3 regions of the Alteromonas sp. McT4-15 genome follow, and region 2 is predicted to be linked to each of the others. Evidence: predicted binding sites of a transcription regulator. Region 2 holds the regulator's gene; each other region holds the start of a gene.

Region 1 (5,772 bases), on a different contig from region 2:
GTCAAATAGCTGGCACGCCCTGTACCTTGAGGTGGCGGCATAATAGCATCCCAGTTTGTATTGATGATGCGCTCTACAGCACCCACCAAAAATCCCTGAACAGAGCGGTTGTATTCAGCGATTACAATAAAGGCGTTTTTTAAATCCTCAATGCGCTTACCACCGGTAGCCATGCTCAGGTCTATTACTGAAATTGTTTGCCCACGAATATGTGCAACGCCGCGTACTAGCGGGTTCAACTTCGGCATTGCGGTTAGAGGTGGACATTGAAGTACTTCACGCACTTTAAACACGTTAATCCCAAAACGCTGACGTCCGTTCAGTCTAAACAGCAACAGCTCTAAACGATTCTGTCCAACGAGCTGGGTGCGCTGGTTAACTGAATCTAAAATCCCCGACATAGGTCACCTCTAAGTAATACTGGGCATGATCATTGCCTACTATGTTTAAGATAGACAATATCACTAAATTTTTGCAGGTCAAACGACAGAAAAATGACGCTTGCTTCTGGTTATCGACCAAAATGCACGTTACTGCAACTTTGTTATCTGCATTGAGTTACTTAAGCATAGTCAATAACTCAACAACTGAACACGAAAAGTCATGATGAAAAATACGTACGCCAGCCTAAGCAGAACCATTTATTCGTTCGTCACACTCGTTGCGATGGGTCTTGTTCCCATTTCGAGTGATGCTTCGCAAAGTATGCACGAAAAAGTCGAAGAAGGCGCGAAACAATATTTATTGTCACAACTTGCTGATAACTCTCAAGATACTAGCACTGATGTGTCAATTGTGAAGATAGACGATAGAATAAACATTCCCAATTGCCCTACTGGCTTCCAATACCATGCTTCTGATGAAGCGCTCGCTCAGTCGTACATATCTGTTCGTGTAAGTTGTGGCGATAATGATTGGTATTTATTCACAAGTGGTCAAGTTACGCGCACTACGGAAATTGTGGTGACTCAAGGCGCGGTAAGTCCAGGAACGGTTTTGACCGCTTCAAACCTATCACTTGCCAAAGTGGATATTCGAAAACTTAGATTTACCGCTTTCACTGATATTGATGCGCTTGTTGGCGCTCGCGTAAAACGGCGGGTAACTGATGGTCAGGCGCTGCAAAGCAATATGCTATGCTTTGTATGTAAAGGTGATAGGATTACCATTACCGCGCAGGTGGCTGGGATGGAAGTAAAAACAGCTGGAATTGCCCAACAAGACGGTGTTGTAGGTGATAACATTAAAGTTATTAACGCCACGAGCCAAAAGCCTGTTATTGCAAGAGTCGCCAGTTCAGAAGAAGTCGTGATACACTTGTAATTGAGGCAGTGAAAATCTACCGCTTTTGTTAGTAAAAAGGCTAAAGAAATTACGCGCTAGGCCGATACAAATAACAGAGGCAAAAAGGTAGTGAGGATTAATTATGGCAATTAACAATATAAACAATGGGTTACCTAAAACTCCCGTTGATAATGGCAAGGTTGCGCAGCAAAATCAAACGCAGCAAGCCCAACAACAGGCATCGGCTCAGACTGCATCGACAGCACCTGTGCCACGTCAAGATTCTGTTTCGTTGACACAATCGGCGCAGCAGTTAAATCAAGTTCAAAAGAAAGGGTCTGAAGCGCCTGTGAATCAGGAAAAAGTGGATCGTCTTAAAAAAGCAATTCAAAGTGGTGAGTACCGCGTTAATCCAGAAGTACTGGCTAACAAAATTGCAAAACTTGAGTCAGAAATCTTCAGCTCAAAGTAAAACTCATGCCCGTTGGCGTCTAGAGTCCACTAATCTTTAAAGTAATTTAGTAAGTAGCTTAATAAGTAATGTAATACAGGTATCGAAGTGACAGAACAGATGAGCAATTTGGAACAGGCACTAAGCAAACAGGTAGAACAACTTTCTACACTCGCTTTATTGCTTGAAAAAGAATTGCAATTGATCAGTTCCCGCGAAGCAGAATCACTCATGCGTTTGCTCGACGAGAAGTCTGTCTTACTGGAAGCTATTCAAACTCTTGACGGTCAGGTGGAGCAGTTGATAAATGCTGCTCAAGAAATGACTGAAAAAGAAGAAGCGTTACTAGATAAAGCAAAGTCGCTTTTAGACGATTGTAAGTATCGAACTCAAATCAATCAAAAAGCCGTTGAGCAAGGACAGCTACGCCTCACACACCTACGCAATTTGATGATGGAGTTACGCGCCAAAGAATCGTTGACTTACGATAAGAAAGGTAAACCGAAAGGTGGCACTTTGGGTTCTGGCGTAAGTGCGTAACGCAATTTAACTCGGCACTACCTTAATAGTATTTAACGTTCTTCACCCTTCTAGGCTTTGCTGTCGTTAGGTAAAGGTCGTAGACCTGCTTCATATCTAATGAGAGTTCGGTAACATAAGTGTTATCTCCAACAGGATACGCCTTCATAACCTCAGCGCCACGGATAACACCTTCTACTGATGCTTTGAGTGTTTCACTTTCAACCACAAGACTCGAGACAGATTGGTTACCTTCTAAACGCTGCCCGTATACTTGTTCAGCTAACTCGCGATAGGCATCAAGTTTTGAAGCTCTCATTGCCATTATTAGCTTAGCGCTCTCACTGTCACCGCGCTGAGAGTCAATAGGCGCATAACCAACCGCTTTAAGTATAGGATAGCTCTCGGGTTCTACCGTTTCCCATTCCACATGCTTGTCGATAATGCCACAGCCACCCAAAGAAAGTGCAGCCCCTAGCGAAATAGCAAGCAACGAAGATTGACCGATATTCTTAAGTTTCTTAGACACTTTACATGGCATAACCGTATTTCCTGGCAAAAACAACTCAGACAACATTTTGACGCTGTTAAGCGTCTATTGGCTTTGAATTAATGTAACAGTTATTCATAAAGCAATTTGTGCGCCCATTTGAACTACTCTCGTAAACCTGAATCCATTGTAAGTTTGATTACGGGCTATAAATTGCCTGAAATGCTATGCAATCAATAGACGGATTTTTGGCAAAGATTATTGGCATCTTTTTAGCATATCCCATATGCGTTTGCTTCTTGCCTTAATAGACAAGGTATAAACAGCGCGGTAAAAGCCGCGCACAACAATACAACCAAACGCCCTTATCAATAGACGCCTGACGCGCGTTGCGTCAAGGTATTAGTGACATTTTACAGAGGTGTATTGTGCGACATTTAAATAGAGTGACAGCAACAGCCCTATTTAACATTGTTGTGGTGGTCATTTGCCTAATTGCACTTTTTATGGGGCAAGCAAATGCCGCATGGTATGAAGCTAAAGGACAAGCCGTTATTATTGATGGCGATAAAGAAGGCGCAAGAAAGAAAGCTACGCAAGAAGCACTAAAACAAGCAATGTTATTCGCTGGTGCGTCTATCCACAGTGTACACACACTTACTAATGGGCTGCTTGAAAACGAAGAAATGACAATCAGCGCCTCAGGCGAAGTTGCTCAATTAGAATTAGTCGATGAAATATACAATGGCAACGTTATTACCGTCAGTATCAGAGCCGATATCTTTCCAAAAGCACAATCATGTGACGCACAATTTGATGAGAAACACTTTTCAACAACGCGCTTTTTAGTTAAAAGCCGTCAGCAACTCACTCATGGTAACATTGTAAACTTTGACCAGGCATTTACTGAGCGCTTTGGTTTTATAATGCGCAATACCACCGACAACCTGAAACTTACGCACATAGCGCCCCACACTGCCCAATTTAAAACCCAATTTACCGAACAAAATGTGCGCAATCTTTCTCAGCAAAGCAACACGCAGTACGTTATTCTCGGCAGTATAGACGACCTCAGTATTGAAACATCTCCATCATCAATTTTCACACCTTGGAAAGACGACAAACAGCATAGACATTTTTCGCTTACCCTGCGCGTATACGATGGTATCAATGGTGGTCTTCTGTTCACGCACAATTACAAAACACGTGCGCAGTGGAGTTTTGACAAGTTTGAGAATGTTGACGAATACTCAACCGCATTTTGGCAGTCCCGTTATGGGCAAGCAGTGCAAGAGCTCGTTGAAGACGCCGTGCAAGATATAAAAGAAGCGACAGCATGCCAGCCAATTACAGGGCGAGTTATCCACGTTGCAGGCGATGTTATTTCGGTGTCTTTGGGGCACGATAACGGCGTTAGTAATAATGATGAACTATACGTTTATCAATCAAAAGAAGTCATAGACAACTATGGCCGTAAATACCTTCAATATCACCTTTACCCAGGTACTTTTGTTGTGCGTAACGCGTATAGCAACTCCTCGTCAGTAGTGAGTAAGAATACAGGTATTGTGGCTAATATTCAGGAGAACGATTTTGTTGTGAAGAAATAGTGTGATTCTATTCTATGGGTTAACAGGACTAATTTTTTACGTATAATCAAGATGCTGTCCTCATAGTTTAACTGGATAAAACAAGAACCTCCTAAGTTTTAGATCTGCGTTCGAGTCGCGGTGGGGACGCCATTTTCGTGATATTTTTACATACCTTTAACGTAAATTGCTAAGATCTTTTGTCTTGCAATTTGTGCATTTCGTGGAAAAAGTCGATTTTTAATGAAAAAAACTCGCCTAAAGTATTAAAAAAATAGCATTTTTGGGCTAACTGAAAATTTATACGAAAGTATTAAGCTGTTTTTCGAGTACAAAAAATACACTCCGAATCTATAAAAATCCCATTAAAAACAAAAGCTAACGAAGTTAATAATTCCAATTCTCACCTGAAATCAAGGCACTGCTTAATTAGTTATGTGTGTTGATACTTTATCTTTTGTCAAGTCATGTGGTTGAATAACCGTCGAAGTATGCTAGCAGTCTAAAACAGCGTACATCACCACTATAAAATTTATAACGTTTTCGTGTCACTGGAATTTCGGTGACACTTTTAGGGATAATTTGGGATATACACATGAAAAAACGCTTAGTCTCTCTTGCGCTACTTTCAACGCTATCTGCTTCAACAATTGCTGCAAATAGCACATTTCAAGCTACTGTAAATGCCATCTCTGATGCGGCAATTGCACAAACTACTGCACTTCATTTTGGTGCGATGCAACCAACTTCAGGTGCCGTTTGTACAATGGACAACACAGGTGCAGTTACAGGAAGCTGTGATGCAACCAACGCAAACATTGCTATTGGTCTAATCACAGTAAGTGGGCTGACCGCTAACGTACCACTAAACGTAACCGTTACAGGTCAAGCTGGTACTAACGTTTCATTTGTATCTGAGTTTGATATCAACGGCGCTGTTGGTACACATGAAAATAACGCTGACAACACCGCTATTGCTGTAACGACTAATGGTACGGGTGATAACTTAACGCTTGACGTATACGGTCAGATGACTGTTACTACTGCACTAACACCTGGTGACAGCTATACAGCAAACTACATCGTAGATGTATCTTTCCAGTAAAACTGCTAAAGTAGGGTGCTAATTCAAGCACCCTTTCACTCTCAAATCATGCAGTTGGGACCTTCACTTTATGCGCAGTACACCATTCTTTTCTCGTTTCTTTTTTTATACATTTTTACTTTTTGGGCTAATACTTTCAACGCAGGTTTCAGCCAATGTCGCGCTATCTAAATTTAGAGTCTATTTCGACGGTAAAACCCGAACCGCTTCACTGCAATTAAGAAATACGGGTGCTAAAGAGTTTAAGTACACTGCTGAATTAACGCTTAACGAAATGACCGAAGAGGGTGCTATTTACAGCGTTAATAGCGACCCATTGGCTGCCGATAAGTTT
Region 2 (5,772 bases):
CAGGTTGAGACCCTAAAAATACTTCAACAGGCGCGTCTAGCCCAGTCAAGTGCTTTAAATCTGGTTCCCAATGAGGGTTGGGCAAAAACCGTGCATCAAATACATAGTCTGCATCTTTGGGAATGCCGTGCTTAAAGCCGAATGACTCAAACACAAGCACTAATCGCGAGCTTTTCTTACCAAGAATACGTTCGCGTATTAGCTCAGCGAGTTGATGAATAGTGAGTTTGTCGGTATCCAAATAGAGATCGGCTCGCTCGACAATAGGGGCCAGCAGCGCTGACTCTGCGCGAATGGCTTCAGAGAGAGACTTGTTGAGCTTGGCCAGCGGGTGCAATCTGCGTGTTTCGCTAAAACGCTTAACGAGCACATCATCACTAGCATCAATATACACAATGGTCATCGACCAAGACGAAGGCAGGTAATCAAGTATTTCTACTAAATCGTCTGGATTTTTAGGCAGGTTACGTACGTCTATGCTAACGGCGACTTGATCGTATTCATCAACCACTGTGTGCGTTAGCGTAGGGAGCAAGTTAACCGGAATATTGTCAACGCAGTAATACCCTAAGTCTTCAAGAGCGCGCAGTGCAATTGATTTTCCTGAGCCCGAACGACCACTGATAATAATCAGCTTCACTTATATTCTCCCTTTACACTGTTAAGCGCTTAATGCAGTAATGTTGTATAGCAGCGAGTTACGCTAACGCATTTATAATGTCATCGCTTGTGGTAGCACGCCTTATTGCTTTAATAGTGTCTTTATTACTCAGTTTGCCTGCGACTGTGGCTAGTGTTTGTAGATGACCTTCGGTTTGTTCTTCAGGTACTAATAGTGCAAAGAAAATATCGACAGGTTTTTCATCTAGCGCATCAAAATCAATAGCTGGTGTGCTGGTAACAACAATGGCAATAACTCTATCAAGGCCAGCTAAGCGACCATGGGGAAGGGCAATGCCGTTTCCGATACCTGTGCTACCCATTCGTTCTCTCGCCAACAAACTATTCAGTACTGTCGACTGGTCGATATGCGCGTTGTTCTTAGCAGCAATATCGGCAATGATCTCTAAAATACGCTTTTTACTATTACATTGAACCGCACATTCAGTGCGGTCCAGACTTACGATGGCTTGTATATCCATACTTAATTAACTACTAGTGCTTTTTAAGTTTTTCCTTATGCTTGATTACCTGCCGGTCGAGTTTATCAACCATGCTGTCAATCGCCGCATACATGTCGGTATTTTCTGAGGATGCGAATACTTCAGCGCCACTTAAGTGAACTGTCGCTTCTGCTTTTTGGTTTAATTTTTCAACGTTCAGGATGACATGCACATTAGAAATGTGATCAAAGTGACGTTCAAGTTTGCTGAACTTCGTATCGACATAATTACGCAAAGAGTCGGTGATTTCGACATGATGACCAGTAAGGTTGATTTGCATATTTCGTCTTCCTTATATTATTAAGCCCGTTAAATAAGGCTCTTGCGTTGGTTCGACGGCGGGATCGATAACGATTCCCGGTACTTTGCTATTGTCCGCCGGGCAACTTTAATGCCTTGCTCGGCCAACAATGAAGCAATCTTGCTATCACTTAGTGGTTTACTGGGTTTTTCAGCTGCCACTAGTTTTTTGATCAATGCACGAATGGCGGTTGATGAACATTCACCACCTGACTCCGTTGCAACATGGCTAGAGAAGAAATACTTCAACTCGAAGATGCCACGAGGGGTATGCATGTATTTTTGTGTTGTCACACGTGAAATAGTCGATTCGTGCATATCTACCATTTCTGCGACATCATTTAATACCATTGGTTTCATCATTTCTGGGCCATGTTCAAAAAAGCCCATTTGTTGCTGCACAATACAATTTGCTACCTTCATCAGTGTGTCGTTACGCGACTCTAGGCTTTTGATAAACCACTTGGCTTCTTGCATGTGTGAGCGGATAAATTGTGAATCGCTACTGTTCTTCGCACGGCGACTCATTGCGGCATATTGTTGATTGACGCTAAGTTTTGGCAGGCTATCAGGGTTCAGCTCAACCACCCAACGGCCATTCTTTTTGGTAACCGATACATCTGGAATAACGTACTCAGGTTCTTTAGTAACTAAAGCACTACCTGGGCGAGGATTCAAGGTTTGCAGCAAACGCATAGCCTCGCGAAGCTGATCTTCTTTCAATCGGCTCTTGCGCATTAAGGTGCGGTAATCTTTGCTACTCAGCAAATCAGAATAGTCTTCTATTAACTGCTTTGCCTCGGCAAGCCATGGTGTATCATCTGCGAATTGGCGAAGCTGTACCATCAAGCATTCTTGTGGGGTGCGCGATCCAGAACCAATGGGATCGAACATTTGAATGCGCTTTAATACACATTCTACTTCGTCCATTTCAATGAGTTCCTCTTCATCTTCGCCAGAGGCTTCTTGCGCGTTAACCGCCTCTAAAATCTCTTCAAGAGTAACGGTTAGATACCCTGACTCATCGATAGAATCAATGATAGCCATTGCAATGGCACGGTCAGTGTCAGAAAAAGGGGTGAGGCGCATCTGCCACAATAGATGTTCTTGTATGTCCTCAGTCGTTTCACCTTGGAAAATTTGTTCGTCGTCACTGGCAGGTCCTGGTGCCGGCGCAGACGATGCTGAATAATACTCATCCCATGTGCTATCGATTGGCAATTCGTCTGGAAGATCATTTTTTTCTAGTGCGTCGCCAGCTTCCAAAGTATCACTTGATGCAGTGGCAGAAGCTTCTACCCCACTGTCATCATTATCGATGTTATTTTTTTCAAGCTGAGGCTCGTCGTGGCCTTCTTCAACTTCTAATAGCGGGTTTGAATCCAACGCTTCTTGAATTTCTTGTTGAAGATCGAGCGTAGAAAGCTGCAACAGTTTAATGGCCTGCTGCAACTGAGGTGTCATGGTGAGTTGTTGGCTAAATTTTAGCTGTAAAGATGGTTTCATCTACGTCTTATTTAAATGCTCTAAATTGAATATACCTGAGCGAGATTGAAAAATGACAATCCGGTTACACTAACTATAGCCTGAATTGTTCGCCTAGGTATACATCCCTTACTTTTTGATTACTTAAAACCTGTTCCGCAGTTCCTTGCGCAATAAGCTCGCCATGACTCACAATGTACGCTTTTTCACAAACATCCAATGTTTCTCGTACGTTGTGGTCAGTGATAAGGATACCGATACCCCTATCTCGAAGATGTTGAATAATCTTCTTTATATCATTTACTGATATTGGATCAACACCAGCAAAGGGTTCATCCAATAAAATAAATTGTGGTTTAGCTGCAAGGGCGCGCGCAATTTCCACTCGGCGGCGTTCTCCCCCTGACAAACTCATCCCCGTACTATTACGTATATGGTTAATATTAAATTCATCAAGTAGCGCATCGGCTTCTTCCTCTTGCTGCTGTGAATTTAAATCTTTACGGGTTTGTAAAATTGCCATGATATTTTCATGCACAGTGAGCTTTCTAAATATAGATGCTTCCTGCGGGAGGTAGCCAATTCCGCGGCGTGCACGCTCATGCATGGGCTGATGTGTTAACTCGTTGTCGTCAATTTCAATGGCGCCCTTATCAAGAGGAACAAGCCCAACAATCATATAAAATGTTGTGGTCTTACCAGCACCATTTGGGCCTAACAGGCCTACAATTTGACCTGTCGATACACTGAGGCTGACATCTCGGACAACCTGGCGTGATTTATACGCCTTAGCAAGGTTTCTTGCGCTCAAAGTAGCCATTGCTATTGGTTGCCCTCGTTATCTTGTTCGTTGTCTTTAGCATTCGTCTTGCGAATTGCTTCAGGAGTGAAAACAGTTGTCACTCTTCCTTCACCGTTGTCGTCATCGCCACCGGTTGCAAGCAGTTGCTCGGTAATCATATCAAAGGTAATGCTGTCACCTTTTACCATACTGGTGTCTTGTTTCAGCTCCGCTTTCCCGGTAAGCGATATCACCCGATTAATCACTTCGTAGCGAATTTCATTCGCCTTAGCGGATACTGGCGTTCCATCTTCAAGCTCTTGCGTATAGCTCGCAGGGTTACCGCGTGCGACAAACACTTCTCTGCCTTCGCCCGCTGTCGCGATAACTTCAACTTCGTCGGCATTAATCACAAGCGAGCCTTGAGTAATTAGAACATCATCTTTGAACAACGATGTTTTATTTTTTCCATCAACAAATTGTGACTTAGCATCGACTTTAATTGGCTTAGAAAAGTCATCTTCACTAGCGAAAACGGAACCACTAGCCAACGCTAAAATTAAGCTAGTTGCTAGGGGAATAAGTGGTTTGTACATGATCGATAAGCTCATATTCTTGGGTGCGCAAATTCGCATTAAACCCATTGCTTTGAATGACATATTGCGACCCCAGTATCTCTACTGGTTGATCAGATGTCATCTGCTTGTTGTCTAAATTAATCTGAATGTATTGTGTCGTAATGGTTTTGACAAAATCATCTGTAGTTTGGTTCTCTATTTGTACGTTATTTTCAAGCTGAATCAGCTCGTTGTTGTACAATGTTCCTTCCACAGCGGTAACGACCCACGGTGACGTAGCGTTATCAGTGTAAAGTGTATAGCGTGGCGCACGGAACAATACAAAGCCAAGTTGATCGTAATGCTCCATCGATTCTGCAAACACCTTATGATTGAGCTGGCCGTCTTGATTATAAAGAGTCGTAGTAAGATTTTTTGCCTTATACGCGGGTTTTAATGCATCAAGTTCGCCGCTATTTCTTACTTCTGGCGGCTCTTCCATCCACGTGGGTAAATACATTAGTAGCGCCAATATAAATAGCGCAGAAATGCTCAGCCCCAGTCGATTGAAGCCAAATTGGCTCATACACTCGCTCCAAAAATACCTTGCTCAACCCCTTTGGCTTGCAGGATTGTGTCAGAAATTTCGCGCACAGCCCCAAATCCACCAGGGAGCGTAGTTTTCCAGTTTGCTTGTTTAGCGACAAAAGGATGGGCATCTGAAACTGCAATTTTTACGCTTGCATGGGCAAACATACCTGTGTCAGGCATGTCGTCGCCTACAGTGGCAACATTATCAGGGCGCAATGACAATTCAGTCATTAGGGCTTGTAGTGCGGCAGACTTATTTTCTTCACCTTGAATGATATGGGCTACGTTGAGTGCCTTCATGCGGTTTTCCACAATGGTAGAGCGACGCCCCGTAATTACTGCAACGTCAACGCCATGACTCACTAAGGCCTTTACGCCGTAGCCATCTCGGGTGTGAAATGCTTTGAGCTCTTCACCATCATTGCCCAGATAAATGCGCCCATCAGAAAAAACACCATCTACATCACAAACCAACAGTTTAATATCTGCAAGACGCTTAAAGAGCGTGTCATCTAATTCGGTATATAACGTTGTCGCCATTTACAGCACCCCCGCTTTTAATAGCATATGCATGTTAAAGGCGCCGATAGGTTTGCGATCGCTGTCAACCACCATCAATGCACTAATTTTATGGCTTTCCATTAGGTTCAATGCTTCAACCGCTAGCTCTTCTTGAGTGGTTGTTTTTCCGCCTTGTGTCATAACGTCAATAACTTGGGCGCTATGTAAATCAACTCGCGCATCTAAAATACGACGCAAGTCTCCGTCTGTAAACACGCCAAGCAAAATTCCGGCACTATCAATAATGCCTGTCATTCCTAATCCTTTTTTAGAAATTTCAAGGAGTGCTTCGGCAACGGTTGCATCTGACTTTGTTAGCGGAATATCACTACCC
Region 3 (5,772 bases), on a different contig from region 2:
TGAGTTTAATGAAGCCAAACAAGGCTATAACGAAGTAAAAAGTACGCTTATACAACTGCCAAACACGTTTGCACAGCGTTTTAATACAGCGAATAAACGGGTAAACGCCAAGGCGAAAGCGTTTAAAGCAAAACAGGCATCGTCGATCAATGCCATTAAAAAGCAGCTAACACTTATCGATAACTTGATAGCGCAAGGCAAGTTTCGCGTTGCTATGGCAAAGTTCAACAAGTTAAAAGTGAGTTTTGAAGCGTTGTCAGAAAGTGCAAAGGTGTCATTGGAGAAGCGTTATCAAAAAACCTGTGAAGATGTCTCTCGTTTAGCTGGTTGGCAAGATTACCTAGCAGCACCTAGAAAGCCCGCTTTGGTTGAAGAAGCGAAAGCACTGGCTGAGTCACCTGCCGAGAACATCAAAGCCCGCAGTGATGCAATTAAGTATCTTCGCCAGCAATGGTTGTCGCTTACCAGCATTCAGAGCGAAAACAGTGAAGATGATACGCTTCAGCAAGCGTTTGATATTGCGCTAGAGCAAGCATTTGAACCGTGTCGTGCATACTATGCAGAGCTTGATGCGAAGCGCAGTGAAGCACTAGAAACACGCCAACGTATAATTGAAGCGGCACAAGCGCTTGACGTTGAAATGCCAGCAGCGGAGCTTGCCAAAGCGTATGACAAATTATCAAAGCAGTGGCATTCGGCAGGACAAGTTGAGCGTACTGTGTATGAAAACCTAAAACACGAATGGAAAGCAGTTTCCTCAGTGTTGGTTGACAAGATCAACGCGTGGCAGCGCGATAATCAACAGCAAAAGCGCACGCTAATTTCAAGTGTAAAGATGTTGTTGGACAATGAAGACATGGCTAATGCAGCGACTGAAGCGCAACAACTTCAGGCTCAGTGGAAGCAAGTAGGTCATGCGGGTAAACGCGAAGAGAGTAGGCTCTGGGCTGAGTTTAAAGCGGTTAATGATGCGGTTTTTGAAAAGTTGAAAGCACAGCGACAATCACAAAGCAGTGCGTTTGATAAACAAGTCAGCGAATTGGATGCAGCCATTGCTGTAATTGACATCCACGCCCATGACTTTGACGAGAGAATTCATGCGTTGTCAGAAAGTGCGCAGTCGCTGCCTAAAGCGCTGCGTAGTAAGCTAGAAAAGAAGATCGCGCGCCTTGAGACTAATCGCGACGAAGCAGAGCTAAATAAGCAAGAGCAAATGCTCAAGCAAAAAGTGAATGCACTTGTCTCACTGGTACAATCGAAAGTGACTGATTTAAGTGAAGATGAAGCGTCACTTAAAGCCACGTTAGGTAAGCGATGGACTTCCCTATTAGAACACTCTACCCAAGTGGATGACACAGCGAACACTTTGCATGACAGGCAGTGGCTTACTGTTGCGTTAGAAGTGAGTACAGATATGCCTAGCCCTGAACAAGATGCCTCTATACGTTCGAGTGTACAGCTTCAGATGATGACAGCAAAACTTGAACAAGGTGTGTCTTCAACGGCGTCCGACATTTTAGCCGATTGGTTAACGGTGGCGACGATAACCGAATCAGATAAACCGTTTATACAACGATTAAGTGCTGTGCTGAATGCGCATCCAGAGGTGCTGGCATAAATGGAAAATACGGTAGAGTTTGAATTCGAAAGCGAAATGTCAGCGTACCGATTTCTCAATACTGTAAAGCATATCGATGCTGAAGGGTTAAAAGTGAAATTTGGTCGCAGCGATCACCACGTGAGTGTTAAGTATCGCTATATACTCGGGCAGTTTGATATTACGTTAAGCACCTTAGATGATCTCGCACGAGAATTAGGCGGTCAGGAAGTGTAGTGAAAGCTTGCTTTACAGACAGAAACAAAAAAGCCAGACAATGTCTGGCTTTTTCATCGGTGATTGTCTAGCAATCTTTATCTTCAGCGTCTACGCCTTCTTTCACATCTTCACAAGCGTCTTCTACTGCGTTACCAGCATCAGTAACGATTTCGTCTAGCTCTTCCCCTGCGTCTTCTGCTTCACCATCACCACATGCGGCGAGTGAAAGAGCAAAAGCTGAAGCAACTAGTACCTTTGACAAATTTTTAAATGAAAACATATCCTTTCTCCTTTTCCTTGAAATAAATCTTATCTAGACCTTAGGCGATCGACCACGTAGCGCATTTGCGATAAGTGAAATTACTAGCAGCGCGATAAACACAAAGAATAGAAACTGTGCGATACCTGTTGCTGCACCTGCGATGCCTCCAAAGCCAAAAACTGCTGCAATAATGGCGATAATAAAAAATGTAATTGCCCAACCTAACATAGCTAAATCCTCTTATTGCTTCCGTTACATTCACAATAGGTAATGCTAACTTTGTGCCTCTTTGCTATCTATATGTTTTATATGTAAAAACTTGAATTTTTATTTTTTTAAGTACGTGTTGTTGTCTCCAAAGCTATTCGGCTTTACAGTATTTTTTGCACTTTTTACACAGCTCACTTAACGTAGTAGTTTTACAGGTGAACGTGGTAATAATAATCACGACAAGGAGCGCGCTATGGCAAATACACATTCAGCTTTTATTGGTTTGATGCAACGAGCGAAAAATGTAAAGCGTTGGCCGTTAATGGCGCAATTCCAAGACGAGATGCTTTCTACCCACATTTACGAGGCATCTGTCGTTGCGCATATGTTGGGCGCGATTGCGTGTGATGTGTTTGGTGAAGACATAAATCCTGATCGCGTGGCGGCGATGGCGATTTTTCATGAGGGAAGCGAAATTGCAGGAATGAGTGATATACCAAGCCCCGTCAAGTATCATGATCCAGAAACTACAGCGGCAATAAAAAAGCTCGAGCGCCGTTTTGAAGCAATGTTAATAAAAACGTTACCCGAAGCATTACAGGCTAGATACACACCGCTAATTGAGCAAGACAAGGACGATGAGCATGTTGTACTTGCAAAAGCCGCTGATGTGCTTTGTGCTTATCTTAAATGTGATTATGAACTTGCAAAATCGAACTGTGAATTTTCCAATGCCATGCAAGAAATGGAAGTACAGTTAAAGGGCTATAGAGATCGGTTAAAAGCAGTAGATTACTTTTGCCAAATCTTCTTAGAAGATGCTAAGGGCACGCTCGACGAACAGACCAAAGATCTTGAGTGGATTGAACGGGCGAATACACTACATTTAGACAGTAATTAGCGCTGTTTTTTGTTACTGCTGGAACACCGCTATTTCACGATGTTCCAGCGGTTGCAGTGCATCATGCTCAGATTAATTTGAAGCGGGGTTGTAGGGTAGAGACGATTGGTGAGCAACGATACGCAAATCACCATCGCTGTCTTTCACATAAGCAAAGGTATACTCTACCTTAGTCTCACCGCCAGAGGTGTCAGTAAAAAAATAATTGCCCATGGCTACTGCCATACGACAGCTATTATTGATGATGCCCACATTATCAAACTTAACATTGGTATAGGGCTTAATTGCAAAACCTTTGTCTTCAGCATATGCATCGTTACCCCCAACAAAGTAAGAGAGTGCTGCGTCGAAACTAGAGCGGAACTGATCATTAGCTGCCAAAGTAGGTTTAAATAGCACGCTGCTTAGATCGTATCCGTACATGTCTTGAATAAAATCAGCGGCCTCTAGGGCATAATCCCCGTTGTTTGAATATACGCTACCGATCCTAACAATACCGTTGCCCCACATTTTTTGTGCATTAACGACTTCTCTTTCCGTAATACACTCATCCGAATAGAGAAGCGCATTATCTATTGCCTTTGCTTGTAAGGTCGCATTTTTGTTTACGTTGGAATCAGCTAGCTGCGTCTTAGCCACCGCACTGCATCCCATTGTCACGCATACTGTTGTCATTACCAAAGCTATTTTCGTAAATTGTGTTGATAGTGTTTTCATCGCTGGACTCCTTAAGTCTGCAAATACGTAAAACCTAATTCACTACCAACTCTTTAAGAAAGGAAGAACCGTAGTGACATGCTTTAAGGATATACAGCGTTGATGACATGCGCTTTCATGCAAGATTAAAAGCAGATTAACAGCGCATGAACCCACTTTTAGCTAGAACCTGTTAATAAGTGATAAAAAAGCGCGATTTCACAAGTGAAACGCGCTTTACAACATAAGAAATTGGCTTAATTTAACGGTGCTAGTTTTTCGGTTTGAGAGGCTTTGCAAGTAGCTCAGATACACTTAATGCGTTTTTGTGAAGCTCATTGGGACTATTTGCCATTTCTATAGTAATTGTATAGTAGATGTTATTTATCTGTGTCTTCACTACGTCGTTGGACGTTGCGCCAGCCATGGGCTGGGCGACGTTGTCACAGCCAGACATAGTGCATTGTTTGTCATTTGGTAAGACTACAGGTTTATCATTAGTAGCCACAATTTCTCTTGCGAGAACTGGTTTTTTGTCAACGTTAGTTTTTTGTACTGCAAGGAATGTAAACCCTTCTTGCTGTGCTATTTCTGCCGCGCGATGTAAGGCGTATTGCTGAACCAAGTCTGCCGGGGTTTTGTCTGTTGCTTTAAATCGCACTTGATAGGTATTGCCTGAAATCTTCTCACTTGAATAGCCATAGCCGCCCTTAGTTGTCGAAGCTTTATAAGGGGTAGGAGCTGCAACTGGCGTTGATGAGCATGCTGCGAGTCCTCCCAATACAAAAACGCTCGCGCAAAGTGCGCAGGCTCGCTTGGTGAAATTACGTTTTCTAGTAATATTACTCATCAGACAAATTCCTTGTACTTCGTGCTGATTTTATTGAAATAGCGATAGTAGCGCCGTGCGGCTGATCGCCATAAGTGCTTGATTTCGTCTTGCTTTAGGTTTTGCATCGCTGGCGCCTTTGTATGCGCCAACACCCGCGATACCTATGATCGTTTCGGGTTTACCCATTAACAGTTTACATTGCCTCTTCGCTTGGGTAAGTGCAACCTCGGCATTGTGTTTTTGTACAAAGTAAGTATGTTCCTTTTCGGCAATTTCGCGAATATTTGACTTGATAAAAACATTCATTTTTCACTCCTTTCTATAGTTAAGCAGTTTATTCGGCCTTTTGTGCTCGCAGCACCAAAACATTACTTAGTGCCTACTACTCGCTCTAAAAGCTTTATAACACGAGAAAAGCTCAGGTAACCGTAGGCGTTCTTTGCTAAGCGAAATAGGCCCCAGGCGGTGACCGCATTAAGCAGCAGCAAAATAAGAGAACTGGCAATAAAGTGAATGCCGAGTTCGTGAAAAATAGCAGCCAGTGCAATGTTGAATATGAGCCAACAAACGGTTCCTACAGCAAATGCAGAAAGTGCGGCAAAAACAGTGACAAAAAACGACTTTTTAACGAGTACGAGTTCGCTGTTGACAAGTTCACAAAAAGCAAAGTATTGAGACTTTTTCTGATTCAGGGCGTTTTGCAATGATTCGAAAACATCGTTAAACGTAGGGTCAGGGTAGGGCTGTTTAATTCTTTCATCAGTTTCCGTCTCCTCATCTTCAGCGAAAAAGAGCGTGCTCGCTCTCGGAGCAGTTAACTGGTATGGATTTGCCGGACTCAATATAAATTGAGCCCGGCGGAAGTCAGGTGCAGTGCCCATGACTATTTTTTGCGTAGTAGAGACGTTACTAGCATGCCTGCGGCAAATGCAATACCCGCAGTTGCTACTGGGTTTTCAATCGCATATGCACGGACCTTAGACGCATGCCATTTTTTCTCTGCAAGGCGTTTTCGCGCAGACATATTTTCAGCAGAAGACGCTGCGGTCTTGCGA

What was found. The regulator sigma-54, encoded in region 2, starts transcription at its own class of promoters, with help from an activator protein. The targets are predictions, from matches to a motif close to GTTGGCACGNNNNTNGNNT.
Region 1: the regulator sigma-54 is predicted to act here: its motif matches at 3,005-3,023, upstream of LHL20_RS03840 (flagellar assembly protein T N-terminal domain-containing protein).
Region 3: the regulator sigma-54 is predicted to act here: its motif matches at 2,349-2,367, upstream of LHL20_RS06140 (DUF1328 domain-containing protein).

What each region holds. Positions count from the first base shown of each region.
Region 1 covers NZ_JAJALG010000003.1:119,756-125,527, forward strand. The annotation lists gene LHL20_RS03815 (chemotaxis protein CheV) at 1-401, opposite strand, end outside; gene flgA (flagellar basal body P-ring formation chaperone FlgA) at 604-1,323, shown strand; gene flgM (flagellar biosynthesis anti-sigma factor FlgM) at 1,427-1,756, shown strand; gene flgN (flagellar export chaperone FlgN) at 1,844-2,275, shown strand; gene LHL20_RS03835 (LPP20 family lipoprotein) at 2,298-2,795, opposite strand; gene LHL20_RS03840 (flagellar assembly protein T N-terminal domain-containing protein) at 3,173-4,354, shown strand; tRNA gene LHL20_RS03845 (tRNA-Arg) at 4,411-4,486, shown strand; gene LHL20_RS03850 (hypothetical protein) at 4,929-5,438, shown strand; gene LHL20_RS03855 (hypothetical protein) at 5,509-5,772, shown strand, end outside.
Region 2 covers NZ_JAJALG010000007.1:65,223-70,994, forward strand. The annotation lists gene rapZ (RNase adapter RapZ) at 1-640, opposite strand, end outside; gene ptsN (PTS IIA-like nitrogen regulatory protein PtsN) at 699-1,142, opposite strand; gene hpf (ribosome hibernation promoting factor) at 1,156-1,443, opposite strand; gene LHL20_RS07675 (RNA polymerase factor sigma-54) at 1,473-2,969, opposite strand; gene lptB (LPS export ABC transporter ATP-binding protein) at 3,043-3,768, opposite strand; gene lptA (lipopolysaccharide transport periplasmic protein LptA) at 3,771-4,325, opposite strand; gene lptC (LPS export ABC transporter periplasmic protein LptC) at 4,294-4,872, opposite strand; gene kdsC (3-deoxy-manno-octulosonate-8-phosphatase KdsC) at 4,869-5,417, opposite strand; gene LHL20_RS07700 (KpsF/GutQ family sugar-phosphate isomerase) at 5,418-5,772, opposite strand, start outside.
Region 3 covers NZ_JAJALG010000005.1:118,566-124,337, forward strand. The annotation lists gene LHL20_RS06125 (DUF349 domain-containing protein) at 1-1,618, shown strand, start outside; gene LHL20_RS06130 (hypothetical protein) at 1,619-1,834, shown strand; gene LHL20_RS06135 (hypothetical protein) at 1,902-2,096, opposite strand; gene LHL20_RS06140 (DUF1328 domain-containing protein) at 2,130-2,306, opposite strand; gene yfbR (5'-deoxynucleotidase) at 2,542-3,189, shown strand; gene LHL20_RS06150 (phosphoribosyl-AMP cyclohydrolase) at 3,262-3,906, opposite strand; gene LHL20_RS06155 (CC0125/CC1285 family lipoprotein) at 4,157-4,735, opposite strand; gene LHL20_RS06160 (hypothetical protein) at 4,766-5,023, opposite strand; gene LHL20_RS06165 (hypothetical protein) at 5,086-5,598, opposite strand; gene LHL20_RS06170 (DUF883 domain-containing protein) at 5,601-5,772, opposite strand, start outside.